DNA from 3 places in the Solibacillus sp. FSL W7-1464 genome. Region 1 is predicted to be linked to each of the others. Evidence: riboswitches for the same ligand, from Rfam matches in the RefSeq annotation. Region 1 holds a riboswitch; each other region holds the start of a gene.
What was found. Region 1 has a riboswitch for thiamine pyrophosphate ahead of thiT (energy-coupled thiamine transporter ThiT). Riboswitches for the same ligand answer to the same signal wherever they lie in the genome.

Region 1 (10,463 bases):
GTCGTTGATGAAAATGCATTGGCACTGCTGCGTCAAGAAGGCGACCGGGCGATGAAAAGCTTTTATCAGGTCACTTCGAAATTAGATGTAGAAAAGGCAACATGGGAACAAAAAAATAGTGCGCTTCAATTACTCGGCGCAGAACTTTCGCAACTACGTGAGTATGGACAGCAATTAGCCATACTGACAGAAAAATTGACAAAGCAGAAACAGCAGCAGGCACAGCTTATCGCTGAAAAGAAAACGCTGGCACAGCTTCTGGAAAGTAAAGAAGTGCTGCAAGGGCGTATTGAAAAAGGGCAGCAATATGTAATCGAGATCGATAAACAATATGCGCAGGAAAAAGGGAAGCTTGAGCAAAGTGAACAGTCATTATTGCCTCGGTTCTCTACCTTGGATGAAGTAACACAAGAATTGTCAAGTCAGCAGCAAAAACATCGCCATTTAAAAGCTGCGATTCAAAGTGCACTTGAAACGATGCAAAAGATTCAATTAGATGAAAAATCTTGTGAAGTGAACCATCTGCATGCGCAAAACCTTGTAATAGAAAAACAGCAGGAAACTCTATTATCACAAAAAGCATTTGAGTCAGCATTGCAGCAGGAAGGTTTCGATTTGGAAACATATAGGACTGCGCTGCTGCCATTAAATGTACAGCAGCAAATACAAGATACAGTTGAAGCGTACAAGCAAAACGTTCATACATTATCTGTACAAATTACTGAGGAAGAACCTTTGCTCGTAGGAAAAGAACGTGCCGATTTAACGGCATGTGAGCAACAAATACATGAGCTGAATGAGCAGATTGAGGCACAGTACTCGAAAATGACATTGATTCAGTCCTATGTGGAGCAATGTGAGGAGACGCGCGATAAACTTGACCAATCCGCACAGCAAATTGAAAGCTATAAAGCGAAACTGATGCAAGTCGAACATGTCTACAATTTAATCCGCGGTCAAAATGATGCGAAAATTTCATTTGAGCGTTTTGTACAAATCGGCTATTTGGAAAAAGTGACACATGCGGCAAATGAACGTTTGCGTGTCTTATCAAATGGCCAATACTTCTTGAAATCTACAGGAAGGAAAGAAGGAAATGCACAAAGCGGACTCAGTATCGATGTATTTGACAGCCATACAGGGCAAACACGGGATGTAAAAACACTGTCCGGCGGTGAAAAATTCAATGCCTCACTTTCATTGGCATTAGGAATGGCCGATGTTATTCAAAGTGTTCAAGGAAGTGTGCATATCGATACGATGTTCATCGATGAAGGATTTGGTACATTGGATGAAGAGGCATTAAGAAGGGCAATCGATATATTGATCGATCTACAGCAAACAGGCCGTTTAATCGGTGTCATCTCCCATGTGGCCGAATTAAAAGCAGCAATGCCCGCTATTTTACAAGTCCAAAAGCTAAAAGAAGGCTACAGTAAAACAGAGATTATTCTTAAATAAGAAAAAACACATTTCCCTCCAGTGAAGCGACCCCAATTGCTAGACACATCTAACAATTGGAGGTGCAGTTCACAGTTAAAAATGGGAAATGTGTTTTTTTGCATTAACGTTTTGGAGTTCGTCGTGTAGTTGCTGGTTGGGGTGTAGATTTTTTATCCATCATTTTTTTAATGATGGGGTACACGATTGGCCCATATTTAATTGCTGTTTTAATGAGTTTATTTAATTTCATAATATACACTCCTTAACGAATACAGTTCGTATAAAAAATATACCCATAATGGGAGCCTTCATAAACATTACCGTAAAACTTTAATTGCTTGAACTAGATTCCAAATCGCCAGGATGAAGGTAATAACAACTAAAAGAATAAATCCGATAAAATGCGAACTAATGAAAAAATCCTGAATGCTCAGTGTCATAGTATTATCCCATGAAAGAACAGAAGTGAAAAAGTAAATCATGTACAAAATCCCTAATAGTATCGGAATGAGTTGGGAAATGAAAGCTTTTTTAGAATGGCCTTTAACGGCATCATCTTTCGTAACAATAAATATAATTAACGGTAAAATAAATGGTGCAAAATAAAAGCTCAAATAGCTCAGTGCACTTAAACCTTTCGATTCCATTATTTATCACTCCTTCTTATCTATTATATGTAATTCTAGTACGTTTCAAAATAATAGCTGTTGAAAGTTGTAAAAATATTCGTTACAATGAGCATGTTCAAACAATAAAAATTTAGATGTACCACAAGGGGTGCCGAGAAAGTCGGCTGAGATTGTGCACGGGATTGCACTGACTCTTTGAACCTGTAAGTTAGCACTTGCGTAGGGATGTGGATAGAATCCGACTGTTCAAACGATAGTCAGGCTTTTGTCCTGATTATCGTTTTTTGCTTTTTCTGAATACATGGAAGAAGTAAAAGTTCCATTCTATCCCTCTTCACTTTTGTTACATCGGATAAAAGAAAGGGGAATTGTTGTGGACAGAAAGAAATTATTGATGATGGTGGAGATAGCGATATTTGCTGCCATCGGACTGGTATTGGACCAAGTATCGTTTAAAATGTGGGCACAAGGCGGGTCAATCAGCTTTGTTATGGTGCCGATTATGTTAATGGCCATTCGTTGGGGATTAACGGCAGGACTTGCAACGGGTTTGCTGATCGGTGTTATGCAAATGATGTTCGGAGCTTACATCGTGCACTGGCTACAGGCAATTTTGGATTATGGTCTTGCCTTTACAGTAGTAGGATTAGCGGCAATTGTAAGAAAGCCGTTATTACAGGCTACACAATCACTCAATAAAGTGAAAATGGCACTTTATATCGTCATTGGGGCACTTATAGGCGGAGCTTTAAGATTTGTATCGCACTTGCTTGCAGGTGTCGTGTTCTTTAAAGAATATGCAGGCGATGATAATGTATGGGCCTATTCAATTATTTACAACAGTACTTATATGGTACCTGCTACAATACTTACGGCAATTATCGCAGTTATTTTATTCACTTCTGCACCCCGTTTACTGCAAAAAGTAAAAACAACATAACGAATACGAAACTCAAGGCTTGCAGCAACGGATACTATTCCTGCTGCAAGTTTTCTCTTTTTTCGTGGTAGAAAGTTGTACCGAAATAGTAATAAACCGGTAAAATTTTAAATCCTTGAACAATTACAACCGATTTTAAGTATGCTATAGTTAAGGGTAGACATTGTTTAAGAGGAAGGAAGTTACACATGATTGTTACTACACAAGAAGAAATACAGGCGTTTAAAAAAATTGGACGCATTTGTGCTGAAATTCGCGAGGCGATGAAAGCTGCGACAGTACCTGGCGTGACAACGAAAGAATTAGATGAAATTGCAGGCCGTATGTTTGCGGAAGCAGGCGCGGTTTCTGGTCCTAAAGGCGAATACGACTTTCCGGGATATACATGCATTTCAGTAAATCATGAAGTTGCACATGGTATTCCAGGGAACAAGGTTATTCAAGAGGGCGATATCGTAAACATTGATGTTTCGGGCTCTTTAAACGGATATTTTGCAGATACAGGTATTTCTTTTGTCGTTGGTGAAGGTTATGAAGATAAAGAAAAACTTTGCACTGTAGCAAAATCGGCGTTTGACCGTGCAATGACAAAGGTTAAAGCAGGTTCGAAATTAAATCAGATCGGTAAAGCGGTAGAGCGTGAAGCACGTGATCACGGATTGACGGTAATTATGAACTTAACAGGACACGGCTTAGGCAAATCATTACACGAAGAGCCAAACCATGTATTGAACTATTACGATGCTTGGGATACAACAATCATGAAAGAAGGTATGGTGTTGGCGGTTGAACCGTTCATTTCGGCGAAGGCTGAGCATATCGTAGAATCAGGTGACGGCTGGACATTCATCACACCGGACAAATCATTAGTTGCCCAAATCGAACACTCGATTATCGTAACGAAAGATAAACCGATCATTTTAACAACATTGGAAGACTAATTTATAAACGCGGGAGCCTACAAAAGTGCACCCGCGTTTTTTTGTTCTAACAAAACGTGACGCCAACATAAAATAATCAAATGATTCAAATAAATGACTGCAACAATTACCAATTCCATACACTTTCAAGTAAAATATACATAAATAAATGGAGTAGGGGAGGCAGTACTATTTGAAAAAGCTAAAAGATGTGGATTTATCGCAAAAACTGGAGAAGGAAATCTATAAGAAGCAATTGAAAGCTTTACAATACGAGATGCTTAATGCCCAGCAATTTTTATTTAACAATAAAATCGGTCTTATTATTGCTTTTGAGGGAATGGATGCAGCAGGCAAAGGAGGAGCAATCAAACGCTTAACAGAACGTATCGATCCGCGCGGGTTAATGGTATGGCCAATCTCAGCCCCGCAGCCCCATGAAATGCGGTATCATTATATGCAACGTTTCTGGAGAAAGTTGCCGCAGCATGGCCAAATCGCCATTTTCGACCGTTCCTGGTATGGGCGGGTGCTTGTGGAGCGCATAGAAGGTTTCGCTGAAGAAGCGGAATGGAGACGGGCTTATGAAGAAATTAATAGTTTTGAGAAGCAATTGACAGAAGAAGATTATATAATGATTAAATTTTGGATTCATATCGATGCGGATGAACAGCTTCAACGTTTTAATGAAAGAGCAGCCGATCCGTATAAATCATGGAAATTGACGGCTGAAGATTGGCGGAACCGTGATAAATTCGATTTATATTGTGAGGCAGCGGATGAAATGTTCGAAAGCAATGATTCGGAAAATGCCCCTTGGCACTTAATCCCAGGGAACGACAAAAACTATGCACGTGTTCAAGTGCTAAAAGAAACAGTTGCCCATATAGAAAAGGAAGTTACAAAGCGTGGACTAAAGCTTACGAACATTTTCGAAAGCGGCAATAAAACAACAGCAGATAAAAATAAATCGGGATTTATAGAAATAATACCAAAGCCTGTAAAATCAAAAAAGAAAAAGTTGAAAAAAAAGTAGGCAAGCTTTGAAATGAAATGTAGGTGGTTCAATGAAAAGCTTATTCAAGCTATTTCACAAGAAGGAGGGTCCAATGGTTCGACTTATTGGGCAACAATGTTCGCTTCGTACATTTACCCCGTCCGATGCGAAAGGGTTGGCAAAATTATTAAAGGACAATAAAATGTATTGGTCCGAATTTGAGCCATTACATCGCGATGAATTTTATACAGAACAAGTTCAGTATAATAAAATTTTGGAAAGCATACATCTGCTGCAGTCAAACCGTGAATTTTCTTTCGGTATTTTTTACAATGCAACAGGTCAGTTAATCGGGCATATATCACTTTATTCAATTAAACGATTACCTTACTCAAGCGGTTTTATCGGCTATTCGATGGATGAGAATTTTACAGGTAGAGGAATTGTGACCGAAGCGGTACGTCTAGTAATGGAATTCGCTTTTATCACATTAAATATTCACCGAATAGAAGCGTATGTCGCACCACAAAATTCTGCTTCCATCCGTGTATTGGAAAAAGCGGGCTTTACAAGGGAAGGGCTATTACGGGAGCTGTTGTATATAAACGGCAAATGGGTTGATCATTATATGTATGCCATTTTACAGCGGGAATATAAAGGTACCACATAATAAAAATAGCGACAGTACTCATTGAAGAGCACTGTCGCTAATTATTTATTATTGGTTTTGGTCTACAGTGCCGTCCGTTACTAAATCCAGCTTTCCTGTAGCAGGATCGATAATAAGACCATGTACCGGAACACTTTTTGGCATTAATGGATGTGTTCTGACTAAGTCAACACTTTTTAATACACTTGTTTCAACATCCCCAAAACCGCATAACCATTCTTTTAAATCAAACCGAGCGTAATTGATGACGTCGATCGTTTCCTGTTTAACCCCACGTTCAAGCATATGACCGATCATGACGTTCGGATCCACTGCACTCATCCCGCAGTCGTAGTGGCCGATAATGTATACTTCATCCGCTTGCAATTCATAAACCGCTACAAGTAAACTGCGCATAATCCCGCCGAATGGGTGATTTACGATTGCTCCTGCACTTTTCACAACTTTGACATCCCCGTTGCGTAAGTTCATTGCTTTAGGTAGTAATTCAACTAAACGTGTATCCATACAAGTTAAAACAACAATTTTTTTATCAGGATATTTTGTTGTAGCATACTGTTCATATTGTTTTTCATCTACGAATTTTCCGTTAAACTCTAAAATTGTTTGTAATGCAGACATTTGTTCCTCAAACCCCTTTCGATTCTTTTATATTTTAAAATATTTTTTAGATAATTCAAACAAATGCGCATTATTAAGGTTAAATTTATAATAAAAAGAGAGAAGTATCGCAAAAATCCGCTATAAAAAAACAACCACTCAATAAAGTGGTTGTAAAAATTTTAATGCTGATGGTGGCCATCCAATGATTTTTCGTTTGGCGCAAATGTATTTGCCTTTGAATCTACTATAACAGAGTCGTGTGATTGTAAACCAATACGTAAGAACATAATAAACATAAATAAGAATACAAGAAGTATTACCGTAAATCCTAATACTATCGTATAGTAGTCGGATAAGAACGGATAATGGTGATCAAACATTATAAAAACTCCTCTCTATTTAGTGATATCAATCATTAACCAATTATAACCTAATAAATTGGAACATTGTAGGGTAATTTAGTTAGTTAATGTAGAAAATATTGTAAATATGGCGACATCTTGAAAATTATTTCTTGTATAAATGGAATCTATACAGTTATTAAAATGCCCAGTTTCCATTGCGGAAAACGGGTTCAGCTTGTTCGTCTTCTGTAATTCCATCAATATTCATCTGTTCAGAGCCAATCATGAAGTCGACATGTGTAATACTTTCGTTTAAACCGTTAGCTTTTAATTCATCACGTGACATTGTCTTTCCGCCTTCGATGCAAAATGCATAGGCGCTGCCGATTGCCAGGTGATTTGACGCATTTTCATCGAATAACGTATTGTAGAACAAAATATTCGATTGAGAAATTGGAGAATGAAATGGAACAAGCGCCACTTCTCCTAGATAATGCGAGCCCTCATCTGTAGCAATAAGATTTTTTAATACTTCTTCTCCCTGCTCAGCCTCTACTTTAACAATACGTCCGTTTTCAAATGTAAGTTTGAAGTTGTCGATAATATTACCGCCATAGCTTAATGGCTTTGTACTAGACACATACCCGTTTACACCATCTTTATGCGGTACTGTGAAAACTTCTTCAGTCGGCATATTTGCCATGAACTCTTCGCCTTTTTCGTTGACACTGCCTGCCCCACACCATAAATGTCCTTTAGGAAGCTCGATCGTCAAGTCCGTACCTGGTGCTGTATAGTGTAATTTCGCATAGTTTTTATTGTTTAAGTAATCAACTTTTTCATGCAAGTTGTCATTATGCTGTGCCCAAGCTTCTACCGGGTTATCCAGATCTGCGCGTGTCGCTTTAAAGATGGCATCCCATAATGCCTCTACTTGCTTTTCTTCCGGTAAATCCGGGAATACTTTGCGAGCCCATTGTTTTGATGGAGCAGCAATAACCGTCCAGCTGATTTTATCTGACTGAACATATTGACGGTACTTGTTCAAAGCAGTGCCTGAAGCTTTTTGGAATGCTGCAATACGTTTTGAATCGATCCCCGACAGTAAATCCGGACTTTGAGATACAATGCTCATAAATGCCGCACCTTCTTCAGCAAGCCATTCACGCTCCTGTACTTTCCAAGGCGGGAAGAAATCGAAAGAATCATCCGGTGCCAGCTCATAGCGAGTACGTGTAATTTGATCATCTGTATAATCTACAAATACTTGTTTGGCTCCAATTTCATAGGCAACTTTAGTAACTACTTGTACAAATGGTGCCGACTCGATAGAAGCCGCAATATACAAATATTGATTCGGATGAATATTGACACCGATTTTTACTGCCAGTTCTGCGTATTTCGTTAAATTTGCTTCGAATATAGAATTCATTGATTCATTCCTCCAATAATTATCTTAAAAATTAGTTAATTTCAGACACATTAATAGTCATATTCCAGCTTAGAAAAGAACAATAATGTGTCAAAAACAAAAAAATCTTCTTATAACTAGTGTAAAGGAAGTTAACAAAAATTTAAATATACCGAAATAAAGAAAAGACATCGTAATTTGGAGGTACTACATATGGATATATCATCAGTTGTTGGGGTTATCATCGCCTTTATCGCCCTGTTAGTCGGGATGTTCTTAAAAGGTGTTACACCGGAAGTGCTAATAAACCCTGCTGCTATTTTAATTATTATTTTCGGTACGATTGCTGCAGTTACAATCGCTTTCCCGATGAAAGAACTAAAAAGGGTTCCAAAGCTTTTTAAAATTTTGTTTTCAGAAACAAAACTCGCAAGTGATATTGAGCTGATAAAAATGTTTTCGCAATGGGCTGACTTAGCCCGCCGTGAAGGACTATTGGCATTAGAAGGTAAAGCAGCTGAAATTGAAGATCCGTTTTTAAAAAATGGTCTAACATTAGCAATCGATGGTCAAAACGCTGACTATATTCGCGATGTGTTAACAGAGGAAGTTGAAGCGCTGGAAGACCGCCATGCAAGTGGAGCGGGTATTTTCTCTCAAGCAGGTACATATGCACCTACACTTGGGGTACTTGGTGCTGTAGTCGGTCTTATTGCTGCATTAAAAGATATGTCTGATATTGATAAATTAGGACATGCCATTTCAGCGGCCTTTGTTGCAACATTATTGGGGATTTTCACAGGTTACGTTTTATGGCATCCATTTGCCAACAAGCTAAAACGCAAATCTGCTGTAGAAGTTAAGCAAAAGCTAATGATGGTTGAAGGAATTTTATCCGTACTTGAAGGTGAAGCACCTCGTGTAATCGAGCAAAAGCTGGCTTCATATTTAACGATGGAAGAACGTAAGCAAATTACCGAAAGCGGGGCGGGTGGCCTTGGCAAAGAAGCGTAAAAGACATAAAAAGCATGAGGAGCATATTGACGAGTCCTGGTTAGTTCCTTATGCAGATATATTGACGTTATTATTAGCATTATTCATTGTACTATTTGCATCAAGCTCAGTGGATGAGCAGAAATTACAGCAAATGTCTACAGTGTTTAATGATATTTTTACCGGTAGTACAGGTGTAATGGATAACACATCTCTTATACAAACTCCGGATAGTTCTATACCAACAGGAGTCTCCAAATATATGGAGGATCAGGAACATCTTCAAGAAACACAAAACCGTGTGGATGAGTTTATTGCCGTTAATGAGCTGGAAGACCAGTTTGAAACGAAAATGACAGAAGAAGGATTATTGATTACAATCCGGGACAGTATTTTATTCGATATGGGGCGAGCGGATGTAAAAGCGGAATACGATTCAATTGCTGACGAGCTTGCGCAACTATTAATGTTTGATCCACCGCGTAATGTTGTCATTACGGGTCATACAGATAATGTACCGATTAAGACACCGGAATTTGACTCTAACTGGGATCTGTCAGTTATGCGTGCAGTAAACTTCATGAAGGAAATCGTTTCGGGCAATGAGCAACTTGATTCCAAATATTTCAGTGTAAAAGGTTTTGGTGAATTCCAGCCGATTGCTACGAATGATACAGAACAAGGCAGAGCTAAAAACCGTCGTGTTGAAGTGCTCGTACAGCCGCGTATAGCAGAAAATGGCGATGTGATCGTGGAATAGCAAGAAAGCTGTTTGGAAGGGGAAACCTTCTGAACAGCTTTTTTTATTAAATTAAATCGCTCATAAAGTAGAAAGTACTTCCATACTACTCGGGATGAAAAGACTTAATATAAATTTGACATTAATTAAACAAAAGTTTATAATAATAAACAAATGTTTGATTCGAGGTGATAAAGTTGAATGAAAAGGAAAAATTAATCTTTCAATTAATAAAAAGAAATCCCTACTTATCACAACAGGAAATGGCAGAACAACTTGGAATGTCCAGGCCGGCGCTTGCCAATATGATCTCATCGCTTATAAAACGAGGGGAAATTTTAGGACGTGCTTATGTTTTGCCGGAAAAAAATCAAATCATTGCAATTGGTGGTGCCAATATCGATCGTAAATTCACTATTGAGCAAAATGTCCAACTAGGGACTTCCAATCCTGCTGCTGTTACAGAATCGGTAGGCGGTGTAGCCCGTAATATCGCTGAAAACTTAGGACGTTTAGGCAACCGGGTATCCTTGATTACTGTAATGGGTGAAGATCATGATAGTGCATTTATTGAACAAAATTGTAAGAGTATGATGAATGTGGATTTAGTAGAGAAATTAAGTGATTATAATACAGGTTCCTATACAGCAGTACTTGACAATATGGGCGAGCTGGTAATATCAATGGCAAATATGGCGATTTATGATCAGTTGCTGCCAAGTGTTTTAAAAAAGCACGAAGCAATATTACAAAATGCCAGCTGTATTGTCATTG
Region 2 (10,463 bases), 300 kb from region 1:
GTCTGTTCAAGCTCCTCCTTTTCATAATAAGGGCTATAGGAAGAAAAGAGATCCGGATTCACTGTATAGCTGGTGTCTTCGTAAAAACCTGTAGAAGACTGAACCATTTCACCATCGCTATTTAACAGCTGCAGTTCTGCACCGTCAAACTCAAAGCTTTTTACACCGAAGTCACCGAAATCTTTTATTCTATCGGAAGTAAGCTCGATTTCATTGGCCCACCTAGGATGGATTGCCTCAACATGTTGTTGAAACGTATTGGCGATACCTTGGTAATAATACTTTGTCACTGCGCCCCAAAACACCGTCATCACAAGGGTTAACGTCAAAATAATGATGATCATGAAATAACGAATGACTCTCCGTTTCATTCGTTAACCTTCCAGTGGTAACCGCGTCCCCATTCTGTACATAAATACATTGGGGAGGAAGGATCTTTTTCGATTTTCTGGCGAATCCTTCTAATGTTGACATCCACTACTTTTAATTCGCCAACATAATGTTCGCCCCACACAACATCCAATAACTCATTCCTTGTAAACAATTCGTTTGGATGCTCCATTAGAAAATGCAGCAGGGAGAATTCAGTCGGTGTCAGTTTCACTACTTCATCAGAACTGTAAAATTTATTGTTTTTTATATCCATTTTGAAGTCTCCGGAAATCAGCATATCGCTCATTTTGGAAGTTGCCGCATCAGTGACATTTATTCTCCGCAAGAGCGAAAAAATTCTTACTTCCAATTCCTGCAGACTAAACGGTTTACATAAATAATCATCGGCCCCTATTACAAGGCCATCGATTTTATCCTTCTGTTGAGTTTTGGCCGTAATCATGATGATGCCTACCTTTTGATTCATTTTCCTGATCTGTTCGCAAACTGCAAATCCATCGATTCCCGGCAACATGAGATCGAGCAAAACAACGTCAAAAATCTTATTTTCAAATAATTGTAATGCCTGTTCTCCTGATTCGGCTTCCACCACTTCATAGCCTTTTTTTCTCAAACTTAATGAGACAAAACTTCGAATGGATAATTCATCTTCAACAACTAGGATGTTTGTCATATTTGCCCCCGCTTACAACTCGAATTGTTCCAAATGAAATGCTTCAACAGGAAAATCCGGGTGTTCTTCTATCGTCGTATAATATATCGTATCTTTCGTTTCTTTTAATATTGTATGCGCAGAATTCGGTGTTTCTTTATTCGCCCATATTACATCAAACAGCAGATTATTGTTGGCAAGTGATACAAGTTGAATGCCGTTTTCTATCTTCTTAATGGTCACTTTACCGTGCCATTTTTCCGGAATATCTATATAAAAAGTATGTTCAAAGTTGGTGGCCCGTTCTGTCACTTGTTTAGAAGTGCCGTTGATGGAATAGGTGACATAGCGCACGATGTACGGAGTTTCAGTTGAGTCTTCCTCTACCCATCCTTCGGGCAAATACGTTTCACCGACTTCCATTATGCCGTCTTCATTCCTATCCGCGCTGTATAAAGGAAGCGATTTATACGCGAGGTCACCCTGTTCAGCACCTACCTTTATCAGTGTTGTACCGTCATAAGCAATAATTTCGGTTAGCATAGCGTTCACACCAATTGCACTATCGACAAATAATGCGTGATTCCCGTCATTTAGTTTTCCGCTCTTCATCCTCTTATGAAAAGCATAGCTGTTTAAAGAAACTGCAGATAGGGACACTAAATCCCCCAATTCATAGTGAAATAATTCAGCGGTATAGAATGCTCTTCTTTCGCCGTCCACAAGAAGAAGTTCCAATTTTTCATCAGTATTATAATCTGAAATATCAAGCCCTTCATAACTGCGTTCGACCGTCTTTTTCAAGCTCCTGTCCTGCCATACATAAATCATCATCTGTTTTTTCGTTTCAAACTCACTTTCGCCTAAACCCACTACTACTTCCATGACCCCGTCTTTATCCAAGTCATGTAGCCCAAAGTAATCGATTGCCTGCCCATTTGGTTCGATATGCGCCGCTTCGTGCCACTTTGCGTTTTCTTCTTGTAAAACAGCGATATGGATTTGCGATTTCTGTTGTGGATTTCTGTATAAGACAATGGCTTCCTGCTGTCCGTCACCATCCAGATCCTCGATAAAAATGGACTGATTTTTATCGTTTTGCACAGGTGTGACAAGTTCACTGGAAGGTGGTAACAATACTTTTAGCTGTTGTTCTAGATTTCTTTTTTGCTCGTCTTGCTGCTGTGGTGAAGTAATTAATTCATTTGGAGATTTTACAAGATCGCATCCCGCGAGCAATGCAATCAATAAAATCGTTACCCATCCAATGCCTTTTCTCATACGCACCCCTAACTAACGCTGGCTTTAATCGTTTTCTGGAATAAGTTTATTATATAGCCAACTCCTACGGAAAGAGTTACAAAAAGGTTACAGTTCAAATTTATGTATAATAGGGAAATGAAAAAACTTGCATCCAATGTTTCGATTGGCTGCAAGCTCTGTCGGAGTTATTTTATAGTGGCTGAACATTTTTCATGATTATTTTACTGTTAGGAAGACTTGGAATGCTCACTTTGCTGTAGCTTAAATCCTGCTCCGGCACATCATAAGTCATTCGGTTCACTAAAAAATCCAGGCTCACTTTCATTACTTCGATTGTTACCCATTCCCCTGCACAGCGGTGGCCCAAATAGTGGTCGCCGCCACCTTGCGGAATAAAGCTGAACGGACTGTCATCCCAATTTTCAAAACGGCTTGGCTGAAATACGTCGGGGTTCTCCCAAATCGCCGGGTCATGATTTGTACCATACAGGTCTAACAGCGTCAATGTTCCTTCTTCGAACGTGTAATCTTTCCACGTAAACGCTTCTTTTACTTCGGCAGCGGCAAATGGGAAGAACGGATAAAAACGGCGCACTTCCTGAACAAACATTTGTGCCAGTTTTCCGTCACCGGATTTCAGCTTCTCACGCTCTTCCGCGTAATGATGGACGGCAAGTGCTGAAAAGTTGATATAAACGGAAATCGCGACGATCGGTCGTAAAATATTGATGACTTCCACTGCGGCGACTTTGGTGTCCAGGAGATTCCCCTCCAGATCCCGATGCCACGAAAATGCGTGCAATGCCGTTCCTTCTTCGGGATTTAATTTACCATCGCGTACTTGGTCGATTAATTCGCCTACCCACTTTTCCACCCGGTTCCGCGCATGTCTTCCCGCCCAATGCGATGGTCCGACAGCAGTTGCCGACTCGAACATTGCCCGTAAATCGTCCGCCAGTTTCTTGATCTCCTCTTCTTCCACCGGCACACCTGCCCACTCACAGGCAGTACGGCACATGATGTCCAATGTTTCTTCGTATAGTTCGATTTCTTCCATCCGCTGCCACTTGTCCAATGCGTGTTCCCACTGTTTCGCATGGATTTCATTCAGTTTTTGTAGTCGCTCGCGGGACATGAGCGACATGAACATTTGTTTACGGTGTTTATGGGCATCGCCATCCAATGTTTGCACACCCTTTTTACCAAACAAGGTTTCAGCCACTCGGTTTGGTGCGACACCCTCTCTTTTAAATTTGCTGTTGTCGTAAAAAACAGCCGCCGCTTCTTTCCCGCCCATACAGATCGCTTTTTTTCCTAGCAGCCGCGTTTCGAATACGTCTGACTGGAAGCTTTGGCGCCTATTTAAAATATAAAGATAACCTTCCCTCAAAAGGCTCAGGCTGTGGTCAAGTCCTTCTTCCTTCGGTACCGAGTTTGTCATTTCATCCATCTCCTTTTATATGAGTAACATTGTTGGTAATCCGTTCCCTGTTTATTCTTCGGAAAAACTTCAGGCGACTCTGGAGCAGAGTAGGATAAAGTGAGTCGACTCTTCCCTGTACTTTTCATTTTGGTAGCAAAACCCCTGTTATGAGAGCTTTTTAACTACATTAAGTGCAATAAAAATACTACCAACCGGAAATATTTTGTTTAACAACCGCTTGTTTGTGTTAACTACAGTAATAACGCTTTTTTTCTGATGACAGAAAAAAAGCTCTACATAAAAATTCGCAGTGCTGTTTTACATTTTTTAATATTAAAAAGGACGTGGTACATGAATGTTGGAAATCGTTAATTTTTTGAATAAGTATGTTTGGAGTAATGCGTTAGTATTTCTATTTTTGGCGGTAGGTCTTATTTTTACGTTGAGAACTCGATTTGTTCAAGTGCGGCGCTTTAAAGATATGATCACATTGCTGTTTGAAAAAAATAATGACAGTGCAGGGATTTCTTCTTTCCAGGCATTGGCGATGTCCTTAGGCAGTCGTATCGGCACAGGTAATATTGTCGGTGTTGCAGCGGCCATCAGCCTCGGTGGTCCCGGTGCGGTTTTCTGGATGTGGGTTATGGGATTTTTAGGTGCAGCCACTTCATTTATTGAAATTACCCTTTCTCAAATTTTCAAAAGTAAAATCGAAGGTGAATACCGCGGCGGAACACCGTTTTATATTTACAAAGGATTGAATTTGAAATGGTTTTCCATCATTTCAGCGACGATTTTAATTATCGTTATCGGGATTTTATGGCCGACAGTACAGGCGAACACGATTGCTTTAACGGTTCAGGAATCATTCAATGTTCCCCCACTTGTAACAGGTTTACTGCTTGCTGCATTAATGGCCGTGATCATTTACGGTGGTGTAAAGCGAATCGCTACTGTTTCGGAATATTTAGTTCCGTTTATGGCTTTAGCTTACGTGACAATTTGTATCGCATTATTAGTCGTTAACATATCCGAAATTCCGGCGATGTTTTCATTAATCGTGACAAGTGCGCTTAACTTGAATGCTACGTTTGCAGGTTTAGTAGGAACCGCCATTGCAATGGGTGTTCAGCGTGGGGTGTTCTCAAGTGCTGCCGGGTTGGGTACGGAAACATTTGAATCCGGTGCAACGAGTGTTTCGCACCCTGCCAAACAAGGGTTAGTACAGGCATTCTCAATTTATATTGATACGTTTTTAATTTGTACAGCGACAGCATTTATGATTTTAATTACAGGTATGTATAATGTTACGCCAAATGCCGGCGAGGCCATCGTATCGAATATTCCGGGTGCAAATCCTGAAATTTATACACAGTCTGCGATGAGTACACTGATCTCTCCGACATTCGGCCAGTACTTTATGACAATATCTTTATTCCTGTTCTGTTTTACTACGTTAATTACGTACTTCTACAAAATGGATACGAATATAGCCTTCATTAAAGAAATGCTGAATATCGGCAAAGCAGGCAAAATCATTACGCATACTGCCCGCATCGGCCTTCTAGGTATGGTTATTTTCGGTGCAGTGAATTCGGCTACACTCATTTGGGCGATTACCGATTTAGGCGTAGGCCTGCTCGGTTGGGTAAACGTTATTACAATCGTACTGCTTTCGAAAACTGCTTTAACCGCACTGAAAGATTACGATACGCAAAAACGCTTGGGCCTTAACCCAACGTTCAACCCATTAGTGTTAGGCATTAAGAACGCGGATTTCTGGGAGGATCTCGAAGCAAGATCTTCGATACCAAATACCGTTCCTTCAAAAGGAAAAACGGTCGTTGCGAAGAAAGTGCGTGAGCGTCTTCAGCCAGTACCGAATCCGTTTTCTGAATAAGTGACAGGCTGACCATTGCTGGATTTTCGGGTAGTGGTCAGCTTTTTTATTTATTATTTCCTTTATATATGGTTCAATTACAGAACAAACGTTCCAATAAAGAGGTGAAGTTTATGGACATCGAACGGCTGCATATCCGCATCATGATTACGTGCTCGATTGTGGGCTTTGCCAAACATGAAGCATTGGCCGCAAGCTATCCGGCAGAGGCAATTGATGATTTGGAACAGCACGGCTATATTGCCCGGACAAGGTATGGCCATTACTACAATACGAAGCTGGCCGCGCAGTATTTGAGAAGATTTATTACAACGTACAGTCCGCGCTTAAAGGTTGCGGAAATGGTGGAACTGTTGGAGCATGCACCCGAATATGTCGTCGTCGATATTGAAACGACGGGGGGCTCTGCTGCAAGGGGTGATAAAATTGTGGAGATTGCCGCGCTGAAAATAAACAACGGAGAAACGGTGGACCTTTTTCACCGCTTTGTGAATCCGGAAAAACCGATCAAAAATTCGCATATCCATGGGATTACGAATGAACGGGTAAAAGATGAGCAAACCATCTCCCCTGTCATTCATGCCTTTAAAGATTTTTTAGGTGATATGCCCATTGTGAGTCACCATATCGGGTTTGACTGGTATAGCTTTCTCGCACTAGAGTTTTTCCGGAACGGTATTCGACCAACGAATCCGGCTGCGTGTACGGTACTGCTTGCACGCAAATATTTGGACAGCCCGAAGAATAACTTGAATGTCATTGCCGAAACGTATAACATTCCGCTGCTTAACCATCATACAGCCGATGCGGATGCGATTTGTGCCAATGAAATACTGCAGCTTATTTTGAAAAAAGCGACTGCACAGTAAGAATGTGTGTGGTCGCTTTTTGTGCTTTTATTAGAATAGTTGAAATGGTTATTAGAAAATGTTCGCAGGGTATTAGAACATCGGAGTGCTTTATTTGAAGATGGCGGCTGTTTATTAGAACAACTCACTGATTTATTAGAAGTTCGCACTTTTATTAGAACATTTTTTTGTTTATTAGAACAATGCAGGACATTATTAGAAGTTCTCAGAATGCATTGTGTTGAAACTATTTCCAGCCTGTCGTCGTAGAATATATAAATTGGAGGTGGATGGATGAGGAACTTCTCTTTATATATGATGTTTACCGGGATATTGATCATCGCCATTAGCGGAAACTGGATTATCTTAAATTATGATAATGTCACGGTTTATCCGAAAACTTCTTATGTTATTTTTACAATCGGGTTAGTATTTGTAGCAGGCGCATTTGTCATGAGCCGTTTCACTACGTACCGTGAAACTGCGAGTACAAATGATAAACGAGACGCATTAAACAGATGGCTTATGGCGAATTATCCGGTTAATAAATGGTTGATTGGCCTCGCCGTTCTTCCTCTTGTCATTGCACCGTTTTATAGCTGGCTGCTGCTTTATACGTTATTTAAGTGGTATTTAATTGTTGGTAGTATGATAGCCGGAATAATTTTCGTGCTGCAAGGTGAACGGGTAGAAGATGATGCGGATTGGCAGTATAAAGGAAAAACAAAGAAAATGCTGGATCTGATCGATTACCGGAAACACCCGTTTAATATTTCGCTTATTCTTTTTATACTCGTCATTGGCAGCTTTATTTTCAGTAAGCAGTGGAATATTCCGCTCCATATGGATGTTGGCGGCAATCCGTACTACGTTGTTACTTTGCCAATCAGTGCATCTGTTATGTCCGCCCTCATGGTAATGAGTACGTTTATTTATATTATCCATCATGGGGATTTCTTCGGATTCCTTAAAGCTGGGCTAAGTTATGAACGAGTCATGGCTGCCCACTTTGGAGAAATTTTTATGTGTAGTCCTACATTGTGTCTTTTAATTTTCACTTGGATTATTTCCTTATCCTCTTATTGGTAGATAGGCACGAAACGGTAAATTTTTGCATACTTTAGCAACAATAAAAAAAGAGGTGAACGATTGAATTCGAATCATGATTATACAACGGCGCAACCGCAGTTTACATTCGATCTTAATAAAAATGCGTTGTTCGTTAAAGACCAGCATAATTTTATCAACCTGCTTGGCGTGAACCAGTTGAATACGCTGGATAATATATCGCTGCTTGATATTTATTTGAGCGCCAATAATGTCATTGAGCCGCACTACCATCAAAATGCGGCGGAACTTGTTTACTGCATTACAGGAAGGGCGATTGTTTCCATATTGAATCCGTTTACGAAACAGCTGATGCATTTCCCGATTAGTCCCGGTCAAGTGGCGAACGTTCCTCAAGGGTGGTGGCATTACGAAGTCGCTACGCAAAACAATACGCATCTGCTTGCCATTTTTAATGCTCCGACACCAGAAGTGATTCTAGGTTCTGATCTGCTTAAGCTGACACCGGCAAATATTATGGCCCATACTTATGGCATGAATGAAAATCTGTGGCAGCAGGCAGTTGCCCCTGTCAGACCGAATACTTTCATCGGTCCGCCAAACCCTTGGCAGCATGCCCAGCCCGGCAATTATGGCGGCGGGTATGGGCAGTGATTGATCTCGGTCGAAGGATCAAATTTCAAAAAGCGCTTGCATAATGATGCGGTCATGTTATGATTATTGTGAAATTAACCCAATATTGGAAGCAGATATTCTGCTCGTAAAACTACTAGGGGCGCCTAATGGCTGAGAAGTACCCTTTGCACCTGATCTAGGTAATACTAGCGTAGGAAAGTAGTATCGATCCCCTATTTTTATTTTTTGTTTAGGCTACGATACCACTTTCTTAATTGAAAGTGGTTTTTTTGTTGCAAAAATTATTGTAAAGGATGGTAAAAATGAATAAAACGAGAAAGCTTACTTACTCCGCGATTATCGCAGCGATCACAACGATTCTCAGCAGTATGGTATACATCCCATTAGGTTTTGCAAAAATTTTTCCGATTCAGCATTTTGCCAATGTCGTATCAGCGGTACTGCTCGGTCCATGGTATGCGGTATTCCAGGCATTTCTTACGTCCACATTGAGAAACTTAATGGGGACAGGCAGTCTATTTGCTTATCCGGGAAGTATGATCGGCGCACTGCTAGCCGCACTTTTGTTTGCGAAAACGAAGAAACTGGCGTTTGCAGCTGTTGGTGAAGTGATTGGAACAGGGTTGCTCGGTGCGGTTGCTACTTATCCGATTGCAATTTTATTTTTAGGTCAGGAAGCAGCGCTGTTCGGCTTTGTACCAGCATTTATGATGAGTTCGTTTGCGGGTGCGCTTTTAGGTTATGGTTTGCTGAAGGTGATGGTGAGAAACCGGGCGTTTGGCGGGATGCTTTATCAGAATGTGGGGTGAGTCGACGGGGTTGGGTTTTTATTTGAAGGTTTCGGGTGGATATTAGAACTTCGGGGCGGGATATTAGAACTTCTGCGTGCTTTATTAGAACAATCTATTGCTGGAAGATTTTCTTCACTGGTCTAGCGGTTTTATTAGAAGAGTTGGAGCAGATATTAGAACTTCGGGGCGGGATATTGGATCTTTCGTGGATTTTATTAGAACAACTTATTTATGGAGAACTATTTTCACCAGCTTATTGATTTTATTAGAAGACTTGAGCGTTTATTAGAACTTCCGGGCGGGATATTTGAAGATCTGCGGATGATATTAGAACAAATCACCTACTTATTAGAACAACCGACACTTATATTAGAAAATCCCACGTTTATTAGAAGATTTTAAACTATATTAGAACAACTCAGCCCTTTATTAGAAAATGAAGCGCCGGGTATTAATGCATGACACCCGGCACAATTTTCAAGCTAAATTAATCTGCCACGACACGCCGTAGCGGTCATTTAGCCAGCCGAACTTCTTACTGAAACCGTAATCCCCGATCGGCATTAGCGGATGTCCGCCTTCGAGCAGTTTTTCATATAGATAGTCGGTTTCCTCTTCGGTATCACATGTAATAAAAATAGAGAACGACGGGGTAAAGTCAAATTCATGTTTTAAATTACTGTCGATGCACATAAATTCCTGACCTTTAATCGAAAAAGTCGCTTGCATGACTTTCCCTTCGTCTCCGCCTTCATTTGCCCCATAGCGGACAATGCTCGTAATTTCCGCATCCTCGATTATGGATGTGTAGAAGTTCATTGCCTCTTCTGCAACTCCGCCTTGAAATATTAAAAATGGTTTTGCGCTTTTCATTGTAGCCTTCCCCTTCCGAAATCAAATTTACACCACTTCAATTTAGCCTATTTTAACCTTTTCCGCGAACTTTTCTACCTATAAAAAGGCATCTCCATATTCGAAGATGCCTTTCGTTTAATATTTAAATTTCGCGATAACGAGCTGTAATTCCTGTGCCAGTTCTGTTAAAGCTTGTGCCGATGTAGAAATTTCTTCAATCGCGATGAGCTGTTGTTCCGAAGATGCGGCTACTTCTTCTGAAATCGCAGCATTGTCTTGCGCAAATAATGCCATTTCACGTACGCTGGAAGATGTTTCGAGAATCGAGGCAGACACTTGCTGTGCTGTTGCCGATACTTCCTCTATTTGCGGTGTTACTTGCTCCATACTTTCGATAATGGTAGAGAACTTCGCCAATGCTTCGTTGGAAACTTCCACACCATTTTCTACCTGGTGGGAAATGCGGTCCATAATCGAGACCGTATTTTCCGTGTCATTCTGAATAGCTGAAATGATTTCATAAATATCCTTTGTCGACTGATGGGACTGATTTGCCAGTTGCTTCACTTCATTGGCGACAACCGCAAAACCTTTCCCGTGTTCCCCTGCTCGTGCCGCTTCAATCGAGGCATTT
Region 3 (10,463 bases), 720 kb from region 1:
CAACAAAACCATTTTGTGTGCCTTCCAGATTTTCACCTAAATCCACAATATCGTCTTTATGTTTGTCATAAAAGGCTTTATGAGTTGTCGGTAACCATGGTGCAACTGTTACGTCTCCTTCACCTGTTGCGATTGACTGGAACATAATGGCCGGGTCAACCGGAGTGACTTCAGGTTCGTACCCTAATTGTTCCAGCACAGTTTTTATTACACTGCTTGATGCAAATTCCGAATCCCATGGTGTAGAAATGATTTTTACTTTCTCGCCATTTCCCTGTGCTATATCTTTTGTCCATTCACTTACTTTGTCTTGGTTATTTTCGACCCAATCGGCTGCTGCGACATCAAAGTCTCCATCTTCTTGTGCATCATACATCACTTTTTCCATATCTTCCGGTTCCCAATAAAAGCGGTCAAGTACTGTATATACATCAGGAAGGTCCTGTTCCAACCCTTTTCTGGCAAGTGTTTGAATGTTTTCCGCGCCGCCTAGAATACCTTTAGGATCTTCAAGTATTTTTAAATCATAAGCAGAGAATTTCCAGTGTGGTGTCCAGCCTGTCACTATAACCGGTTCTTCATTCCGGATTGCCTTATCCAGTGTACTCAGCATTCCGGCAGTTGAACTTTCCTGTAATGTCCAGCCTTCCAGATTTTCATATTGTTCCAATACATCATGGGATAGGCCCGTCAGACCGGCTCCGGGTTCAGTGGCAACAACGGTATAATTCACCTGTTCACCAATACTGGAAGACGATGCGCCTGTTGAATTTTCTTTATTTTCCGTATCATCTCCGCAAGCTGCGAGTAGAAGTGCTGAAGACACCCCTAGAGTAATACCTACTGTTTTTATTTTGCTCATCTTCTCATCCCCTAAATTGAAATTTATATACAAAAAAAGTAACAACTCAATACTAACAACAGGTTGTTACTATGTCAAACGGATTCATCTTAGAAATAGTTACTATAAAGTCCGTCGTTCTTACTCGTGACTGGAATTCCAAAAATACAAAAAAACCTGTAGACAGAAAAAATGAATTCTTCGTCTACAGGCATTTTTTAATTATTTTGTTTTTAAACCATACTTTCCAAAACCGTCTGTACCGTCTCCAATATACTTAATTGCACTATTTTCATCTAAAACATCAACTGCATTTTTAGAAGATTCAAATACAACGTTAACACTATCCGGAATCGGAGCGAATTTCCAGTTACCATCTGCTGTCGGATCGATTGTTTTTTCGGCTAAAATATAATCGATAATTGCCTGGCGGTTTTCATCCGGATAAATTTCAACCGCTGTCGCATTACGAACACCCGGGAATGTACCGCTTGCACGATAGTTATTCGTTGCTACGATAAATTCCTGTGCCGCATCAATTGGCTTGCCGTTATATTGCAGATTGACAATACGTGATGCTTGTTCGTTTACTAAATTTCCGTCCTCATCGTATTTTGCCGGTTTAGTTACATCAATTTCATACGTCACACCGTCAATCACATCATAATTATATGAACGGTATTCGGCATTGATTAATTGCTGTTCATCTGACTTTGCTGCATCAATCTGATTGAATTGGCCTGCAGACATTTCCAGCCATTCTTTCACATCCGCACCTGTTACTTTCAACATAGCAAGTGTATTATCATATAAATATAAATCTGCTACATTTTTAATCGCTAGCTCGCCTTTAGGTACAAACGTATAGTATTCCGGATCACTTCTTGTTCCTGCTTTGAATGGTGCACCCGCTGATAGGACAGGAAGGTTTTCATACGCTGTACCTTTCAGCTTTTCTTTCACATAGATTGATTGGGCATCCGTTACAATTTGAATGGAAGGATCATCCTGTACTTGCGAGAAATAACTGTGAATGTTAGCTGTCGTTGTCCCTACTGCCTGACGTACGTACTTAATTGTTCCTTCATGCGCTTCTTTCACGCTTTCTACAACCTCAGTGCTGACAGTGTCATTATCTTTTGCGATTTCACGCACCGCGCCGTTACCTGTTGTAACATCCCAAGCGTTGCCTTTTTTCTCTAGCTCTAGATCAATGACCCCTAAATGACTACCGAATTTGCCGGCCATAACAATCGGCTTACCGTTCATTGTTCCTTTTTCAATGTCCACATTTTTTATAGAGCTATCCACTTCACCCGGGAAGACACCATGGGCATGCCCTGTAATGATGGCGTCCACATCTTCAATTGTAGATAATAAATATGATACATCCTCTTCGCCTTTTTCATGTGTAGCATCTCCCATACCTGAGTGTGAAAGCACTACGACAACATCCGCCCCTGCTTCTTTCATTTGCGGAACGACTGTTTTAACAGCGTCCACCGAATCATCGACTGTTACTTTTCCTTCTAAATTCGCTTTATCCCATTTCAAAATTTGAGGTGGGACAATACCTGTCACCCCAATATTAATTTTCGTTTTTTCACCGTTCGAATCGACTACATCTTTTTCAATCATGATATATGGCTTATACATTAGTTCCTTTGTCGCTGCATTGCGCACATTGGCGTTAACATACGGGAATGGGGCATCATCCGTTACTTCATCGATAAATTCCAAGCCGTAGTTAAACTCGTGGTTACCGTATGTCGCCGCATCATAATCAAGTGCAATCATCGCAGCAATCGATGGATGAATTTCACCGTCTTTTAATTTTGTTACGGACTGAATATATGAGCCAAGTGGTGTTCCTTGTATGGCATCTCCATTGTCAAACAGCACTGTATTTGGATTTTCCTCACGCGCCTTTTCGATAAGTAGCGCAGTTTTTGCCAAACCTAAACTATTCGTTGGCGTATCTTTGTAGTAATCATAGTTTACAATATTTGTATGAATGTCCGTTGTGCCTAAAATACGTAATGAAACCGTCGTGTTTGCTTTTACCGGACTGTATTCTTCCAAAAAGCGCTGAAGAATTTTTTGCATCTGCGCTTCTGTAACAAAATCATTCGGGCGGATCGTACCGTCTTCAAAACCTGTCAGTAACCCTGTTGCTACTGCTTTGGCCATTTCCTGGCGATTGCCTTGTCCAATTTTATTTGCGTCTTTAAACTGATCCAATACCTTTTCAGAATATGTTTTCTCATCCTGTAATCCTCTTGCCGCAATAAGGAAAGCATGTGTGCGTGTCAGTTTTTCGTTCGGTGCAAATTCGGTTGGAGTTTTACCTTTAATTAACTTTAATTCCACCGCTTTTTCAATATAAGGTTTAAGTGAATCAGGTACATCCTGGAATTTTACAGACTGTCCTGTACCTATCTCTACTCCCAAGGCATCAATTACACCTTTCACAAACTCTCCACGTGTCATATTTTCATTCGTAGTTGCTGGTGCCGCTGAAACTGCTGACATGCCACTCGCTAAAAGTGTTAGCGTTAAGGCTGAAGCAGATAGTTTTTTCAACATTCCTTTCACTCCCATATTCTGTAATGTACATCAGAACTATCATACTAAATTACCAGAATAGTGGAAAAGAGTATTTTGGTACAGGCTTTTTCTATTAAAATAGGACTTTTTTTACAAACTTCAATTTAAAGCATATTTACAGTTTCATTTATAGTATTACTATGACTGATTGCCGAAATAACGGCTACTCCATTTACTCCGGTTTGCCTGACAATGAAACTGTTTTCAGTGGAGATTCCGCCAATTGCTACAATCGGGAATTTTGGATACTGAGATTTCGCTTCCTCCAACAGCTTCAGCCCTACCGGTGCCCTCGCATCATCTTTTGTTGAAGTTTCATAGATTGGACCAATCCCCGCATAATCTGCCCCATTGGCAATGGCCAATTCCAGTTGCTCCATTGTATGAACCGATACCCCGACGATTTTACCTTTCGCAAAAGATCTAAACTTTTCTACCTCGGTATCTTCCTGACCTACATGAATCCCATCTGCATTTAATGTTAATGCAAGTTCGACATCATCATTGATAATGAATGGTACTTTATATATTTGGCACAGCTTTTGGCATTGACGGGCAAATTGAATATACTCATCGCCTTTTAAAGAATTTTTTCCTTTTTCCCTCAGCTGGAACATCGTAATTCCAGACTGTAGCGCTTCTTCCAAAACAATCAGCGGGTCGCGTATACAATTGATTGTTCCCATTACAAAATATTTATTTAAATCAAAAAACATGGACATTGCACAACCCTCGCTGTTCATGATAGGCGAAATGATTTGTCGGACCAAACCCGTGACCGATATTGAGCGGATGACGAATTGCCAGCTGCACATATTTTTTTGCTTCTATAATGGCTGCCTCTATCGATCTTCCTTTTGCCATTTCCGCCGTGATTGCTGCCGAAAATGTACATCCTGTTCCATGGGTATGCTTCGTATCCACTCGCTCGGTTTTCATTTTAAATGGTTGCTCCCCGCGAATGAAAACAGTATCTGTCGCATGCTTACTGTTTAAGTGGCCACCCTTTATGACGACACATTCCATCCCTAGACTTAATAATTCCTGCGCCGCTAATTTGATATCTTCTTCCGTTTGAATTGTATACCCAGTCAGGATTTCCGCTTCCGGAATGTTCGGTGTACAAACAGTTGCAAGCGGCAGTAACTTTTTCTTAAGGGCCGTTGTTGCCTCCTGTTCCAGTAAACTGGCCCCTCCTTTTGCAATCATGACCGGATCAACGATTAGCGGAATTTCTGTGTCTTTTAGTAACGCGACAATAGCTTCGATAATTTCCGCACTAAACAGCATCCCTGTTTTAATTGCCTTTATCTCAAAATCCTGAAGTACCGCTTTTAGCTGAGCTTGCACGAAATCGGCCGTTGTCGGATAAATCCCATGCACCCCTTCGGTATTTTGTGCAGTCAGTGCGGTAATGACCGATGTGCCAAATACACGTAGTTCCTGAAACGTTTTCAAGTCTGCTTGGATGCCTGCACCGCCACCGCTATCCGAGCCTGCAATTGTACATGTAATCATCGTCGTCCCTCCGCTAAATTTTCTAGTTCATTCAAGAAATTTGTGTGGAAAGTTCCTATAGCTGCAACAGAATTGGCACTTGCCTGTTTATATTCGTTCAGCAGCGTTAGTAAGTCACCAAACGGTTCTTTACTGTTTGCAAGCACTGCAGCACAAAATGCACTCAGCAAGCAGCCGCTCCCCGTCATCTTTGTCACTTTTTCATGACCACCCGTTACAAATTCGACTCTATCCCCATCCGTAATAACATCTTGTTCACCTGTAACGATCACAATAGATTGATAGTTGGTAGCCAATAGTTTGGCAGTCGCTGCAACATCTATATCCCCAATGCCGCTATCAACACCTTTGGAAGACCAATCCGCTCCCGCAAGAGCCGCCAGTTCTCCAATATTGCAGCGGATGACATCAATCTTTAAAAGGTCTAGCAATTGTTGTGCTGTTTCAGCTCGATACTTCGTTGCCCCTGCCCCAACCGGATCGAGAACAACCGGAGTATGATGCTTATTTGCACTCAGTCCAGCTTGCTTCATCGAATCTACTGTCCGTTCATTCAAAGTACCCATATTCAAAAGTAATGCGTTTGACTGTGCAGCCATTTCCCCCGCTTCTTCTATCGCATCCGCCATTACTGGTGAAGCACCCACCGCCAGCAATCCATTTGCTGTAAAATTTGCGACGACATAGTTTGTAATACAATGGACTAACGGCTGGTTTTTATGAATTGCTTGCAGGCTCATTGACATACACCCCTTGTTTCCAGCTTTGCTTCGTCCAAGGCATCTCCCAGAACATCCATTCGTAATAGCAGCTTTTCTTAAAATGTTCCTGTAATACCTTTAGCTTTGCCGGTTGTTCTTTCGCATATCGATCCAGCATCGATTTTTGTAATTCAATATTTTGTAGCATCTCATCGGACGCATATAGTGCAATCCACTGTTCATAAAGGGGGACATTCGGGCAGGCATCTTTTAACCTTTGCCCAATTTCCTGATACAGCCATGGGCAAGGTAAAATTGCCGCAAATGCTTCTGCTACATCTCCGTTATGTACTGCATTGTACATATGGCTTACATAGTTATAGGCTGCTGGAGCCGGTTCGAATTGTTCCAACTCCTCCGCTGTCACCCCTAATTCTTGAAACGTTGTACGGTGTAACTCCAGCTCTGCGTCATGAATAAATTTTGCTGTTTGCAGAAAATATTGAACATCGTCATCCGAAGTCGCTTTTGCAGCTGCCAGAGCCAGAACTTTCGTATAATGTTTTAAATAATACGCATCCTGCAGCATATAAAACTTAAAATTCTCCAGCGGTAAACTCCCATCTGCAATACCTTGTACAAATGGGTGATAGAAGCTGGCCTCCCAATAAAAATCCGTTTCTTTCCTTACCTTTTCACAAAATCCCATTGTTACTCCTCCTTTTTGTTGGCGGAAGCACAAAAAAGACGCCTCAATATAGAGAGACGTCCCCAAAAAGTGTACGTACCACTTTTCATTGCTCCCTACGTCCGTATTAACGGCCAGGTTCCAAGGGTCAGGTTTTAACCTTCTCAACACTGCTGTGTCCCCCCGCAAATCAAATGCTTGTCTATTTGCAAAAGAAAGACTCCACGTAAAGGATACGCGGAGCCAAAGTAAGTACATATGTATAGCGTGTACTTTGCTCCCTACGTCCGTATTAACGGCCAGGTTCTAAGGGTCAGGTTTTAACCTTCTCAACACTGCTGTGTCCCCCCGCAAATGCATTTAATTACCCTGAGTGTAACAAACTACTTCAAACCGGGCAAGTGAATTCAAAAAATTATGAAATTACTCTCACACCTGCGGAAAGCTTCCCGGCATATAAATGAATTTTTAGCGCTCAGAAAAAAATGCTATTTTCCCTCAGAGAAAAATAGCATTTGTGTTTATTTCACACTCACTGACAACTATTGTAAATGGGCTACAGCCGATCTTTTGCCTGTCAATTCGTCATAAGCCTGTGCATATTCTTCAGCCAGTTTATCAACAAATTGCTGTGTAGAAGTAATCTCTTTAATTGCACCAATCCCTTGCCCGCTTCCCCAAATATCTTTCCAGGCTTTTACCGTATTATCATTGAAGTTCATTGCAGATGGATCACTTTCTTTTAGATTATTCGGATCCATCCCCGCATTAACGATAGAACCTTTCAAATAATTCCCGTGGATTCCTGTAAATAAATTGCTGTAAACAATATCTTCTGCTGAACTATCAACAATCATCTGTTTATATTCTTGGTGAGCAAAGGCTTCTTCAGTCGCGATAAACGGTGAGCCAATATAGCCGAAATCAGCTCCCATCGCCTGTGCTGCCAATACCGAATGGCCTCGTGCGATTGATCCTGATAAAGCTAACGGACCGTCAAACCATTCGCGGATTTCCTGTATAAGCGCAAATGGGCTCTGCTGACCAGCATGGCCTCCTGCACCGGCTGCTACTGCAATGATACCGTCCGCACCTTTTTGAATCGCTTTTTTTGCAAAATAATTGTTGATGACATCATGGAAAACGACGCCTCCATAGCTATGTGCTGCCTCAAAAACTTCTTCACGTGCCCCAAGTGAAGTAATAATAATTGGAACTTTATATTTTACACAAAGCTCCATATCCTGTTCCAGCCGCTCATTTGTTTTATGAACAATCTGGTTAATCGCAAATGGCGCTGCCGGCCGATCCGGATTTTTGGCATTATAACTTTCCAGCTCCTCTGTAATTTCTGCTAACCATTCATCCAACTGGCTTGCCGGTCTTGCGTTTAGCGCAGGCATCGACCCAACAATTCCTGCCTTGCATTGTGCAATGACCAATTTTGGATTGCTGATAATAAACAACGGTGCCCCAATTACTGGAATCCGTAAGTTTTGTAAAATTTCTGGAACATTCCCCATCTAAAATCCCCCTTGTTCAATCAATTACAACTAGTACTTCTTCAGCTTCCACAAAGTCGCCTTCCGCTACCGCTATACGATTCACTTTACCACTTTTTTCAGCAGAAATCGGTATTTCCATTTTCATCGACTCTAAAATCGCTATTTCCTCACCTGCTTCGACTTGCTGACCTTCTACTACAAGCAGCTTCCAAAGTGTTCCTGCCATCATTGCTTTTACTTCACTCATCCTATACTCCCCCTTAGCTTAAAATCGTGCCATGCTTTTTGGCAGGCAACAAATAGTCCTTATTTTCAAATGTTTCATAACGTGCAATCAATTCATCCCTTAACTCGCTTGGAACAATTAAATCATCTACCACTAAATCACTTGCAAGTTTTTGGATATCATAGCTGGCACGGTATTCATCTCGTAATTGTTGAACTAGCGCCGCCTTTTCAGCCGCGTCTTCAATGGCAGCAATTTTATTGAAGTACACTGCGTTAATGGCTGCTTCCGGTCCCATAATAGCAATTTCAGCAGATGGTAGCGCAATCGTTGTATCCGGATCATATGCAGGGCCTGCCATTGCATAAATACCAGCTCCATAGGCCTTACGGACAATCACACACATTTTAGGCACCGTTGCACAAGAACTTGCATAAATAAAATTACGGCCTCTACGCAATATCCCCGCATGCTCCATTTGACTGCCTACCATAAACCCTGGTGTGTCACATAAATATAGAAGAGGGATATTGTAGGCATCGCATGTCCATACAAAGTTAGCACCCTTGTCGGCTGATTCCGGGAAAATGGCTCCCCCTTTAATTTTTGGCTGATTTGCTACAATTCCGATAACCTTGCCATTCATTCGGGCAAACCCTACTACAAGCTCTGATGCATATTCTTTTTGCACTTCCAAAAAGCTATCTGCATCGACAAGAGCATCGATTAATTCATGGACATCATATGCTTTATTCGGATCTTGCGGAATAATTTCATCAATCAGTGCCGGATTGATTTTCGGTAAAACTGCTTCCCGCTCTGGTAACGGGGCATCAAAACTGTCCGGCAGATAGGATAATAATTTGCGTACTACTTCTGCCGCCTCTTCTTCACTTTCTACACGAAAATCGATAGAACCACTTTTCGTCGCATGCATTTTTGCCCCGCCCAAAGTTTCGACATCGATCTTTTGACCCGTTGCCATCTGTACCATACGCGGAGATGCAATCGCCATGCCTGCCATTTTATCGACCATAATTGTAAAGTCGCAAAATACAGGCATATAGGCAGTCCCGGCAAAACACGGTCCATACAGCACACCGATTTGAGGAATGCGACCTGACATCACACTGTGATTATAAAATACTCGCCCGCCTGAATGTTTTGCTACATGATAACCACCCGCTTCATCAATTCGGCCACCGGAAGAATCGATTAAATACAGAACCGGACGTTTTGCACGAATGGCTGCTTCCTGAATACGCAAAATTTTCTCGCCGTGCATATCCCCAATTGATCCAGCTTTAACCGTAAAATCATTGGCAGTAAAAAATACAATCCGTTCATCTATGTGGCCTGTTCCTACAACAGCACCATCCCCAGGTAGATCCGGTTTCGTCGAACGGGCAAAAATACCCGTTTCATATAGTAGTTTCTGGTTATCGAATATTAATTTCAAACGGTCACGAACAAATAATTTCTGAGTATTTTTCAGTTTTTCATGACCACTTTCAGGTCCGCCCTTTTTAATTCGACCGATTTCTTTTTTTATTTTTTCTTCGCGAGTCAAAGTAGCTTCTTTTATCATTTCATTCATTAAGTATCTCCTCCTCTTCGTTATACAGTTCTATATGCAATAATTGTGCCAATACCTGGACGCAAAATTTAAACTCCAGATCTATGCAAATCTGTAAACAAAACTGGACACCTGTATTTACGATTTTTACAACTTTTTCTCGAAAAGTTTACTTTTTTATCCTTAAAATCATGTTTTAACTATATATTAAATACGCTAAAATTGTTATATTTTAACTATGTTACTTTTATAACTGTACAATTTAGGGGTGATTATTTTGTTCGTGAAAGATTATGCAAATACTGATTATATTCAATTGAACGCAGACCAAACCGTCCAGGAAGCAATTGAAGAATTTTTAAAAAAGAAACAAGATATTTGCTGTGTCATTGAGGATGGCCGCTTGAAGGGACTTGTAACAAAATCACGCATTTATCGTTCAGTACTTGAAGACTCTACATTACAAACTCCTCTAAGAAACATCATGAAAGAACAAATCATCACAGTAAATACATCGACTAGCGCTGAAAAAGCAAAGGATATTTTAGTGCAGGGAAATGTTGGACATGCCATTGTACTAACCGAACAGCAAGAAATTTATGGTGTGTTAACGACTGCAGATCTCATTCAAATGTTTTTAACGGGTTACCAGAACATTACTACCTATATGCATACATTAATCGAAAATATCCATGATGCTATCATTACTGTCAATACATCGCTGCAAATTACGGGTTTCAACAAATCTACCATTGATATCTATCCTTTTTTACAGAAAAATTTTATGAATTCACCTATTAT

Region 2: it holds a riboswitch for thiamine pyrophosphate, as region 1 does, so the genes downstream of both, thiW (energy coupling factor transporter S component ThiW) here and thiT (energy-coupled thiamine transporter ThiT) in region 1, are expected to answer to the same signal.
Region 3: it holds a riboswitch for thiamine pyrophosphate, as region 1 does, so the genes downstream of both, tenA (thiaminase II) here and thiT (energy-coupled thiamine transporter ThiT) in region 1, are expected to answer to the same signal.

The regions. Positions count from the first base shown of each region.
Region 1 covers NZ_JBBORC010000001.1:3,348,845-3,359,307, reverse strand. The annotation lists gene MKZ25_RS16830 (SMC family ATPase) at 1-1,461, shown strand, start outside; gene MKZ25_RS16825 (hypothetical protein) at 1,565-1,693, opposite strand; gene MKZ25_RS16820 (DUF4870 domain-containing protein) at 1,761-2,090, opposite strand; TPP riboswitch at 2,207-2,315, shown strand; gene thiT (energy-coupled thiamine transporter ThiT) at 2,446-3,012, shown strand; gene map (type I methionyl aminopeptidase) at 3,201-3,953, shown strand; gene MKZ25_RS16805 (polyphosphate kinase 2 family protein) at 4,126-4,968, shown strand; gene MKZ25_RS16800 (GNAT family N-acetyltransferase) at 5,042-5,599, shown strand; gene MKZ25_RS16795 (beta-class carbonic anhydrase) at 5,648-6,220, opposite strand; gene MKZ25_RS16790 (hypothetical protein) at 6,382-6,582, opposite strand; gene MKZ25_RS16785 (aminopeptidase) at 6,743-7,978, opposite strand; gene motA (flagellar motor stator protein MotA) at 8,171-8,971, shown strand; gene motB (flagellar motor protein MotB) at 8,955-9,710, shown strand; gene MKZ25_RS16770 (carbohydrate kinase) at 9,887-10,463, shown strand, end outside.
Region 2 covers NZ_JBBORC010000001.1:3,050,185-3,060,647, forward strand. The annotation lists gene MKZ25_RS15165 (HAMP domain-containing sensor histidine kinase) at 1-371, opposite strand, end outside; gene MKZ25_RS15170 (response regulator transcription factor) at 368-1,066, opposite strand; gene MKZ25_RS15175 (FG-GAP repeat domain-containing protein) at 1,079-2,326, opposite strand; gene MKZ25_RS15180 (cytochrome P450) at 2,499-3,749, opposite strand; gene MKZ25_RS15185 (alanine/glycine:cation symporter family protein) at 4,087-5,631, shown strand; gene MKZ25_RS15190 (3'-5' exonuclease) at 5,745-6,500, shown strand; gene MKZ25_RS15195 (nucleotidyltransferase) at 6,774-7,568, shown strand; gene MKZ25_RS15200 (cupin domain-containing protein) at 7,629-8,201, shown strand; TPP riboswitch at 8,309-8,397, shown strand; gene thiW (energy coupling factor transporter S component ThiW) at 8,486-8,992, shown strand; gene MKZ25_RS15210 (VOC family protein) at 9,452-9,847, opposite strand; gene MKZ25_RS15215 (methyl-accepting chemotaxis protein) at 9,965-10,463, opposite strand, start outside.
Region 3 covers NZ_JBBORC010000001.1:2,629,355-2,639,817, forward strand. The annotation lists gene MKZ25_RS13010 (glycine betaine ABC transporter substrate-binding protein) at 1-862, opposite strand, end outside; gene MKZ25_RS13015 (bifunctional 2',3'-cyclic-nucleotide 2'-phosphodiesterase/3'-nucleotidase) at 1,064-3,427, opposite strand; gene thiE (thiamine phosphate synthase) at 3,553-4,170, opposite strand; gene thiD (bifunctional hydroxymethylpyrimidine kinase/phosphomethylpyrimidine kinase) at 4,154-4,966, opposite strand; gene thiM (hydroxyethylthiazole kinase) at 4,963-5,706, opposite strand; gene tenA (thiaminase II) at 5,684-6,376, opposite strand; TPP riboswitch at 6,452-6,550, opposite strand; TPP riboswitch at 6,617-6,715, opposite strand; gene MKZ25_RS13040 (NAD(P)H-dependent flavin oxidoreductase) at 6,898-7,878, opposite strand; gene MKZ25_RS13045 (acetyl-CoA carboxylase biotin carboxyl carrier protein subunit) at 7,895-8,107, opposite strand; gene MKZ25_RS13050 (acyl-CoA carboxylase subunit beta) at 8,121-9,683, opposite strand; gene MKZ25_RS13055 (sigma 54-interacting transcriptional regulator) at 9,946-10,463, shown strand, end outside.